One region of the Burkholderia sp. Bp8998 genome, then DNA from elsewhere that is predicted to be linked to it. Evidence: riboswitches for the same ligand, from Rfam matches in the RefSeq annotation. Region 1 holds a riboswitch; each other region holds the start of a gene.
What was found. A riboswitch is a leader RNA that binds a small molecule or an ion and turns the genes downstream of it on or off. The one in region 1 is predicted to bind cobalamin.
Positions count from the first base shown of each region.

Region 2: it holds a riboswitch for cobalamin, as region 1 does, so the genes downstream of both, DIE06_RS21130 (iron ABC transporter permease) here and DIE06_RS10480 (HoxN/HupN/NixA family nickel/cobalt transporter) in region 1, are expected to answer to the same signal.
Region 3: it holds a riboswitch for cobalamin, as region 1 does, so the genes downstream of both, DIE06_RS04500 (TonB-dependent receptor domain-containing protein) here and DIE06_RS10480 (HoxN/HupN/NixA family nickel/cobalt transporter) in region 1, are expected to answer to the same signal.

Region 1 covers NZ_QTQF01000007.1:122,625-126,033, reverse strand. Annotated here, with positions in the region: gene DIE06_RS10490 (cobalamin biosynthesis protein) at 1-322, opposite strand, end outside; gene cobA (uroporphyrinogen-III C-methyltransferase) at 319-1,128, opposite strand; cobalamin riboswitch at 1,238-1,473, opposite strand; cobalamin riboswitch at 1,598-1,861, shown strand; gene DIE06_RS10480 (HoxN/HupN/NixA family nickel/cobalt transporter) at 2,045-3,103, shown strand; gene cobW (cobalamin biosynthesis protein CobW) at 3,129-3,409, shown strand, end outside.
Region 2 covers NZ_QTQF01000021.1:61,606-65,014, forward strand. Annotated here, with positions in the region: gene DIE06_RS21125 (ABC transporter ATP-binding protein) at 1-637, opposite strand, end outside; gene DIE06_RS21130 (iron ABC transporter permease) at 634-1,632, opposite strand; cobalamin riboswitch at 2,062-2,315, opposite strand; gene DIE06_RS21135 (ATPase) at 2,459-2,809, shown strand; gene DIE06_RS21140 (cell division protein ZapA) at 2,806-3,120, shown strand; RNA gene ssrS (6S RNA) at 3,201-3,382, shown strand.
Region 3 covers NZ_QTQF01000002.1:369,749-373,157, reverse strand. Annotated here, with positions in the region: gene DIE06_RS04500 (TonB-dependent receptor domain-containing protein) at 71-1,999, opposite strand; cobalamin riboswitch at 2,327-2,520, opposite strand; gene DIE06_RS04495 (AraC family transcriptional regulator) at 2,629-3,409, opposite strand, start outside.

The sequences.
Region 1 (3,409 bases):
GCAGCCGGCCATTGGGCGCCGCGAGCCGCGCGCACGGCTCGGCCACGCCCGCGACGCCGAAACGCGCGAGGGCGGCAGCCGACGGGCCGCTCAATGCCGGTTCGGGACACTGCGCGAGCTGCGCTGCGTCGAACGCAACCAGCGGCCAGCCGCGGCGCGCGCACAGCGTGCGCAGCGGCCGGGCATGCGCCTTGTCGGCGAGCGTCGCGACGACGGCCGGCTCGGCGCCCGGGTAGTGCGCCAGCGCCGCGCGGATCGCGGCATCGAGTTGCGCGGCCGTCACGCCGGCGCGGAAACCGACGCCGAGCGCGACGCGCATCATGCGCGGCCGCCGAGCGCCGCGCGCACCGCCGGATCGTCGGCGAGTGCCGCGACGCGGCCGATCACGACGATCGCGGGCGAACCGATACCGGTCGCGCCCACGCGTTCGACGACCGTGTCGAGCGTCGCGAGCACGTGCCGCTGCGCATCGCGCGTCGCGTTCTCGATCGCCGCGCACGGCGTGTCGCCGGGCACGCCGCCGTCACGCAGCGCGGCCACGATCGCGTCGAGCCGGCGTATGCCCATGTAGATCACGATCGTCATCCGCGTCGCGGCGAGCGCGCGCCAGTCGGGTTCGTCGGCGCCCGCGCCGTGGCCCGTGACGAAGATCACGCCCTGCGCGTCGCCGCGATGCGTGACCGGAATGCCGAGCGCGGCCGGGGCCGCGATCCCGGCCGTGATGCCGTTCACGACCTCGACCGGGAAACCCGCCGCACCGAGCGCGAGCAACTCCTCGCCGCCGCGGCCGAACACGAACGGATCGCCGCCCTTGAGCCGTGCGACGCTGCGGCCCGCGCGCAGGTGCGCGAGCATCGCGGCGACGATCGTTTGCTGCGGCGTCGACGCATGGCCGCCGCGCTTGCCGACATGCTCGATACGCGCGTCGGCGCGCGCATGGCGCAATACGTCGGGGTTCACGAGATCGTCGACGAGCAGCACGTCGGCCGCGGCGATCGCGCGCACGGCCTTCAGCGTCAGCAGATCGGCGTCGCCGGGGCCGGCGCCGACGAGCCAGGCGCGGCTCATCGGACGCGGCACGGCGCACACCGTGTCGTAGCGGTGGAAAGGGGACAGCGAGCGGCACATCGGCGGCCGGCGGACAGGCAAGGCATGACGGATCGGGCAAAGCCCGCGCGAGCGCGGGCGGAAAGCGCACCCCATCCGTCCCCCGCGGATCGGGCGTTCGGCGAGCAGCGGGCTCGCCCCTTGCGTCGGCCGGTATCCGGGCTGGCCGCTTGCCAGGCCGCAGCCTTCCCGCCCGCTGAAGGGCAGTGGCATCGCGGGCGGCCTGGGCGCGTGCGGGGGAACCGCGGCGCGCGGGCGGCGTACCGTTGCGGGGACAGCACAGGCCGGGCGGACCTCCGCCTCCTGTTTCCCGTTTAACTGCGTGCGCGGAATACGCATGCGAGCACCGAACGCGGCGCATACGATAGCACAGCGGTCGGCCCGCGCGAACCCGCCGTGCGGGCGCCGCGAGCGGCCCCCGCACGGTGCGCGGCCACGCCGAACGCGCCGCGGCGGCCCGTTCCGCCTTGACGCTCCCCGCACCGCCGCCTACACTCGCACGCGTTTCGGTGCTCGCGCGCGCTCCTCCGGCGCGCGCAGTTAAACGGGAAACAGGGAGCCTGCCTGCGCCGCAGTCGAGCCAACCTGTGCTGCCCCCGCAACGGTAAGCGAACGCGTCGCGCCCAGCGCGATGCAGCGCCGCTTCGCCGCATGCCTGCCGCATGCGGACGACCGCCACTGGATGCCGCGCATCCGGGAAGGCGAAGCGGCGTGTTCGTCAGCCCGGATACCGGCCGAAACGTTGGGGTTCAGCGCCGCGGGGAGGCGGCGCATCGTCCACGGCCGCCGTTCGCCGGACGCCCGAGCGTTGCCCGCTTCCTCCGCCGATCCGTCAACCGCTGCGCGCGGGCCGGGGCGAGGAACGGCCGGCGCCGCGCGCCGGGCCGACGACGGCCGTGTTGGCATTCATCATGTCGACCGTTCGCAAAGGAGCATCATGCTCGACTCGTTCTTCCGTCTGTTCAACGACAGCCCGTCCGGGCTGCGCGGCAAAATCATCGCGATCTATTCTTTGCTCGTCGCGTTCAACGCCGGCGCGTGGATCTGGGCATTCGTCGCGTTTCGCGACCAGCCCGTGCTGCTGGGTACCGCGCTGCTCGCCTACGTGTTCGGGCTGCGCCATGCGGTCGACGCCGACCATATCGCCGCGATCGACAATGTCACGCGCAAGCTGATGCAGGAGGGCCGTAGCCCGCTCGGCGCGGGCCTGTTCTTCTCGCTCGGCCACTCGACGGTGGTGATCGTGATGTCCGTGGCGGTCGCGCTGACCGCGGCATCGCTCGCGCGCTTCGAGAGCATGAAGACCTGGGGCGGCGTGATCAGCACGAGCGTGTCGGCATTCTTCCTGCTGGTGCTCGCAGCCGCCAACCTGCTGATCCTGATCTCCGTCTACCGGACGTTTCGCGCGGCCCGCCGCGGCGAGCCGATCGTCGACGCCGACCTCGACATGCTGATGAACCAGCGCGGCGTGCTGGCCCGCCTGTTCCGGCCTCTGTTCCGCCTCGTGTCGCGCAGCTGGCACCTGTATCCGGTCGGCTTCCTGTTCGGCTTCGGCTTCGATACCGCGACCGAAATCGCGCTGTTCGGCATCTCGGCCACGCAAGTGCAGGGCGGCCTGTCGTTCTGGTCGGTGATGGTGTTGCCGGTGCTGTTCACCGCCGGCATGACGCTCGTCGACACGACCGACGGCATCCTGATGATGGGCGCGTACCGCTGGGCATACGTGCGGCCGATCCGCAAGATCTACTACAACATGACGATCACGTTCGTGTCGGTGCTGGTTGCCGCGCTGATCGGCGGCATCGAGGTGCTCGCGCTGCTCGCGGATAAACTCTCGCTGCAGGGCCCGGTGTGGAATTTCTCGACGATGGTCGCCTCGCATTTCGGGATGCTCGGCTACGTCGTGATCGGCCTGTTCCTCGCGTGCTGGATCGTATCGGCCGCGATCTACCGCATCAAACGCTACGACGAGATCGACGTGACGCTCTCGGCCTGACTCCCTTTTCGACACAGGACCCACCATGACCCTACGCAAGCTTCCCGTCACGATCGTCACGGGCTTTCTCGGCAGCGGCAAGACCACGCTGATGCGCCACATCCTGCAGCACGCCGGAGGCCGCCGCATCGCGGTGATCGTCAACGAATTCGGCGAACTCGGCATCGACGGCGAAATCCTCAAGGGCTGCGGGATCGGCTGCGAGGATGCGGAGGGCGCACCGGGCGAAGCGTCGGGCCAGCTGTACGAACTCGCGAACGGCTGCCTGTGCTGCACCGTGCAGGAGGAGTTCTATCCGGTGATGGA
Region 2 (3,409 bases), on a different contig from region 1:
CGAGGTTCAGGTCGTGACACGAGAACAGCACCGTGCGCGGGCCCGCGTCGAGCCACGCGCTCAGCGCGGTCAGGCCATCGATCTGGTGGTGCAGGTCGAGATGGGCGAGCGGTTCGTCGAGCAGCATCAGCGGCGCGTCCTGACACAGCGTCGCGGCCAGCGCGACGCGCTGCCGCTCGCCGCCCGACAGCGACAGCACGTCGCGCGACGCGAGCGCGCTCAGCCCGAACGTCGCGAGCGCGTCACGCGCGGCCGCGCGGTCTCCATCGCGCTCCCAGCCCCAGCCGCCGAGATACGGAAAGCGGTTGAGCAGCACCGTGTCGAATACCGTCGCACTGAACGCGTCGTGCAATTGTTGCGGCATCAGTGCGCGGCGCCGTGCGAGCCGTTCGGGCGGCCACGCGGCGAGCGGCCGGCCGTCGATCTCGACCTCGCCGCCGGCCGGCCGCTGCAGGCCCGCGAGCGTCGCGAGCAGCGTCGTCTTGCCTGCGCCGTTCGGTCCCGCGACGCACCAGATCTCGCCGGGCCGGAACACCTGCGTGAAGCGATCGAGCAGCGTCCGTTCGCCAGCCTTCAGCGTAAGGTCGACCACCGCGCAGGTCATGTCGCCGGCGGAGTGCAGAGCGGCATGCGTCATCGCATCGGTCTCCTCAGCAACATCCACAGGAACACCGGCACGCCGATCAACGCGGTCATCACGCCGACCGGCAATTGCGCAGGCGCGATCGCGGTGCGCGCGAGCAGGTCGGCCGCCATCACGCCGCCGCCGCCCGCGAGCATCGCGGCGGGCAGCAGCATGCGCTGGTCGTTGCCGAATGCGAGCCGCAGCGCGTGCGGCACGACGAGGCCGACGAAACCGATCGTGCCGGCCGTCGTCACCGCGGCCGCGGCGGCCAGCGACGCGACGAGATAGATCCGCATGCGCAGCCGCGCGACCGGCACGCCGAGCGCGAGCGCGGTCGCGTCGCCACGCAGCAGCACGTTGAGCTGCGGCGCGGCCGGCAGCGCGACGCATGCGGCCAGCAGCAGCGCGCCCCATGCGAACCACGGCGCCGTCACGCCGTTCAGGTCGCCCGTCAGCCAGAAGATGATGCCGCGCAGCCGTGCATCGGGCGCGAGCGACAGCAGCAGCGTGACGAGCGCGCCCCACCCGGCCGCGATCACGACGCCCGTGAGCAGCAGCCGCGGCGATGCATCGCGTGAGTCGCCGCGCCACAGCTCGCGGCGAGCCAGCCCGAGCACGAGCGCGACCGACACGAGCGCGCCGGCGAACGCGGCCGCATCGACGAGCCACCATGCGGCGCCCGCGATCATCGCGACGAGCGCGATGCCGGCCGCGCCGCCGGACACGCCGAGCACGTACGGCTCCGCGAGCGGATTGCGCAACAGCACCTGCAGCAGCGCACCGGCCAGCGCGAGCAGCGCGCCGCACGCGAAGCCCGCGAGTGCACGCGGCAGCCGCAGCGTGCGCACGATGTCGGCGAACAGCGCGTCGCCGCCGTGCGGCACGAGCGACGCGAGCGCCTGCCACGGCGACATCGGCACGCTGCCGATCGACAGCGACGCGACGAACAGCAACGCGACCACGGCCGCGAGCACGGTCCAGATCGCGATGGCACGCGCGGCGCTCATGCGACGCACGGCATCGCGCATGACGCGCGACGCTTCCGCTGACCGTCGTTGCCGGCCGAGCGCGGCACAGGTGTCGCGCTCCGGCGTGTTATGGGCATATGCAAGCTCGTTATCCTTGTCGAACGTGTCGTTGCGCCGTACGCCGGCCATACCGGCATGTGGCGGCCGCGATCCATCGCGCCACACCCTCCGTGCGGCCGGCGTTCTGCGCAATATAGTGGAAGGCGCCGCATCGGGTCGATCGGCATCGTGACGGCGAGCGTGGGCGCCGATCCGGACGAATCGGCGTCCGCCGCAGTCTGCGCGAGGACGGCAAGCGGTACGCCACGGCGTGTGCCGAACACCGCGCGGACGATTGGGGTCAGCATCGAACAAGTCCCGTGAAGCACTGCGCGCCCCGCTTCCCCGCAGGCCACGCGTCATGAAGCCGTACAGGCTCCTCGCCTCGGCCGGTATCCGGGCTGGCGGCGTACCGGCTCGCCTTCCCGCGCATGTCGTGCGCAGTGGCCCGCGCCCGCGTGCGACCTGTACGCGAAACGCGCCCGAGCCGGCCTGCGTCATGCGACGCGGCCGCTTACCGTTGCGGGGGCAGCGCAGGTTGGCGATCTCCGGGCGGAGCGCGCGCCCTGCTTCCCGTTTAACCGCGCGACACACGCGCGAGCACCGAGGCGGCGCCAGTTTAGGAGCGGGCCACGCGAGCGTCAAGAAAGCGACTGGACCCGCGTATTCACGGCAAGAAGCCGGGGTGTTACGACTGGAAACGTTACAGATGTCGGAATGCGCGTTATTCCGCGCTAAAATGCTGGGTCTTTAGAGGACGCAGCAAATGCTCAACGAACTCGAAACTTTATCTCAAAATATTGGCCGTCTGATCTCGCTGAACAAGCGCTATCACTCGGAACGGCTCGCGCTCGAGGAGCAGGTCGCGCAAATGCGCGCGGAAGCGGACACGGTCCGTGCGGAACTCGCGCAACTGCGCGACGAACGCAATGCGCTCGCGGCCGAGCGCGACACGCTGTCGGCAAAGATCGACGACGCCCAGGTCAAACTGAACGCGATTCTCGAAAAGCTGCCGCGCACGAAGAGTGCGGAGCAAGCCGACAACCAGCTCGACCTGCTGGATGCGCAGGCGCGCACGGATAGCGACGATGCGGCCAGCCACGGAGAACATGCATGAGCACCAAGCAGATCGAAGTCTCGATTCTCGGTCAGCCCTATCGGCTCGCCTGTTCGGCCGAAACCGAAGCGGCGCTGCTCGAGGCCGTCGCGCGCGTCGACGCCGAAATGTCGAAGATCCGCGCGAACAGCTCGGTGCGCGGCACCGATCGCATCGCGGTAATGGCGGCGCTGTCGCTCGCATCCGAATTGCTGCGGCTGCAAACGAGCGTGCGGCACGGTGAAGCATTTCCGGCGGAGGAAATCCGTCGTACAATGCACCAGATGAACGAACAGCTCGGCGCGGTGCTCGCACAGCACGAGACGCAGTAACGTTTGATCGATGCGTCGATTCCCCTTGATCTCGGCGATCAACGGTGGTCAAATTGGCGCAACGAAACACAGTTCAGTCAGCTTCCCTGCCTGGTTCGCCAAGGTCATATATTCCTTGAACCAATGCCATGTGCACGGTTGCGGAAATTTGTAGCACGGGCGCGCGCGTCACTCTGTCTGATGTACCCGAAGTGCTGCTAACTGCGACCAATTCTGAACCCCAGGTTCAGGATGCCGGCCTAGCGGCCAAGGCGGGGGCCTATTCAACGGCATCGGGAAGTCCCGATGC
Region 3 (3,409 bases), on a different contig from region 1:
CATTCGCCACGCGGATACCCGTTCGCATCGACGCCCGCGACCGCAGGCGCCGATGCACCGACCACCCCGATCAGAACGTATAGCTGACCTTGCCGAACGCGGTACGGCCGAGCGTGTTGTAGCCGTACGCGGTCATGTACTGACGGTCGAACAGGTTCGACAGCGTCGCCGACACCGTCAGGTGCGCATTGATCTTGTACGACGCGCGCAGGTTCACGGTCAGGTAGGACGGCAGATACGTGGCGTTGGCCGGATCGTCGAACGTCGTGCCGCCGTAGCTCAGCGTCGCCCCCGTGCTCAGCGCGTGCAGGTGCAGCTCGTCCCACGTGTGGTCGACGTTCACGCTGACGGTCTGGCGCGGCCGGCGGTTGAGCCAGCTGTCGTTGGTCTCGTCCTGCGGATTCAGGATCCCGATCGCGACGCTGACCGGCGTCGAGCGGCCGATCGTGCCCTTGTACGACAGGTCGATGCCGCGGATATGCGCGCGGCCGATGTTCATCGGCGAGAACGTCGCGGGGTTGTACGCGATCAGGTTGTTGACGCGCGTGTCGTAGAGCGCGGCGCTGAACGTGCCGTACGCGGTGTTCGCGTCGAGCGCGGCCTCGACCGAATCGCTGCGTTCCGGATTCAGATTCGGGTTGCCGTAACCGGGGTAGTACAGGTCGTTGAACGACGGCAGGCGGAACGCATTGCCGTACGACACGCGCGCCGTATAGACCGGCGTAATGGCCCACGACAGCGCGGCGTTGCCGGTGTTCACGGCCTTCCCGGCGATGATCTCGTGGCGGCCGGCGACGAACATCGTCACGCTTCCGAGCGTGGCCGACTGATGCAGCGAGAACGCGGAATCGTTGCGCGTCGGCACGCCGTCCGGCACGTCGACCGGCAGGAACGCCTGTTCGCGCGTGAAGTCGTACGCGATCTTCGTCTCGCCCGACAGCGGCAGGCCGAACAGATGGAAGCCGTGCGCCTGATGGGTCAGCGACGTCGACGAACTGATGCGCTGCGAGTTGATCTGGTCGGTCGGGAGGGTCGGGTCGCTCGCATACAGGAACTGGCGGTCGTTCGCATAACCGAACGACTGGTCGAATTGCGTGTCGGGCGAGATGTCGAGATGGAACGCGATGCCGGTCGTCAGCTGATGATCGAGCTCGCGGTTCGCAAAGCCGGCGTTGTCGAAGGACAGGTCGGAGCGGTGGTACAGCGCGAACGTCGAGATCGACCAGTTGTCGCGCGCATAGCCGAGGCGCGCATCGAGATCCTGCGCGTGATACGGATTGCGGCCGTCCTCGTGGTACGGCAACACGGGCCGCGTCGCGTCGATGCCGGCCGTGTTGTAGTCGTGCAGGCCGAGCGTGTAGGTGAGGCCGCCGAGCGTGGCCAGCGGCCCCGTCGACGGCACGGTGCCCGACGTGCGCAACTGCGTGTCGAAGGTCTTGTTCGAGCCGCCACCGAATGACACGGTGGTCTGGTTCGGCTGGCCCGCGGCGCGGCGCGTGAACAGTTGCACGACGCCGCCCATCGCGTTCGCGCCGAACGACGCGGCGGCCGGCCCCGAGATCACCTCGACGCGCTCGAACGCTTCGGTCGGCAGGTCGGCCCACGGCGCGATGCCGGTGGTCGGCGAGCCGATCCGGACGCCGTCGATGAACACCGCGACCTGGCTGGCCGACGAGCCGCGGATGCTGACGGACGCGGACGAGCCTGGGCCGCCGTTCTGCGAGACGGTCACGCCCGGCAGCGTCGCGAGCGCCTGCGTGATGCTCGGGTCGCTCGGCGACAGCCGGTCGAGGTCGGCGCGCGTGAGCACCTGCGTCGTCGCATAACGCTGGTCGAACGACTCGGGCAGGTGCCGCGTGTCGGTCACGCTGATCGTCGGCAGGTCGGCGCCTTCGGCGGGTTGGGGCGGCTGCGCGAGCGCCGTGTCGCCGGCGGCGTGGGCGATCGGGGAGAGCAGCGCGGTGGCGGCGGACGTGGCGAGAAGATGGCGAAGATTCATGAGGCGGCGAGCGTGATCGTGTTGCGGGTACGGCGAGCGTAAGCCGGTGGCGGTGCATACCGCCGGGTTATTGGTGGTCTATCGCGAGACCGGACAGCGTGGGCGGTGGTCGCGCGTGTCGTCATCGCATGTGCCAGACGACAGGGCGCGGCACACGTGTACGGACACGCCGCGCGGACGGGCGGCGCAACGGCGCGACACTTCCGGCGTGGAAGCGGAGGCGGAAAGACGGGACATCTGAAGGGTCCTGAGGTCGGGTCGTCCATGCAACGGGGCGACCGCCAAAGGCGGTGCTGGCGCATCGGGACACCCCGCCCGGTGCGGCTGCCTGGACCTCGGGTCGATGGCAGGTCTCCTGGCTTGCGGGTCGCTATTCGCACCGGCCTTCCCGGTTTCCCAGTGGCGTGGGGTGGTGCGAATTCGCCGCTCACAGTTGCGGGGGCAGCCGCAGATTCGAGGCACTGCCTCTCCTGCGTTCCCTTTTGATCCCGTCTCCGGGAACCATCAGCGCGCAAGCGTAATGGCGAGCGCTCCGGCGCGTCAATTATCGAGGTGTGCAGGGATGCGAAAAAACGTCAGTGTTCGCCGAATGCTTTCCAAAACCTTTCTTCCGAGGCAGTCGAACCGCTTTACGTCTGATGAAACGGGGCATTGGCAGCACTGCACTCGCGCCGGAACCGGCTCGGCGCGATACCCGTCCATCGCACGAACGCCCGCCGAAACGCTTCCTCGCCGCCGAACCCGAGATGCGTGGCGATCCGCGCGACCGGCCAGTCCGACTCGCGCAGGCAGCGCCGCGCGGCGTCGGCCAGGCACTGTTCGCGCAACGCGTGATAGCCGCTGCCTTCGGCGGCCAGCCGCCGCCGCAACGTCGCCTCGCTGACGCCGAGCCACGCCGCCAGCTCCGCGAGCGCGGGCAGCGCCTGCTCGCGCGCGAGTGCCGCGTCGAGAAAGCCGCGCACCTGCTGCGTCCATGACATGACGGCCGGCGCGGCATCGATCAGACGAAACGGGAAATCCACGAGGAACGCGGCGAGTTCGCCCGGCTGCCGGATCACGCGGGCATCGAGCCGCGCCGCGTCGAACGCGAAGCCGTAGGTCTTGCGGCCGACGTCGACCGGCGCGTTGAACAGCCCGAGCAGCGGCATCGCGTCGTCGCGACGCGGATGGCCGAGCCAGACTGCGTCCGGCCGCAGCGGTTGCCCGATCAGCCAGCCGAACAGCTGCAGATAGCAGAACAGCCCCGTCAGGTCGACAAGGCATGCGGCCGGGCTGCGCGTGCGGCGCAGCGAATCCATCCGGAACGTCGCACGGCCGTCGCGCACCGCGAGCGACAGCACGCCGGCGCGCGGCGTGAGCATCTCGCAGAACTCGGCGGCGCAGCGGATCGCGTCGGCGAGCGTCGCGCAA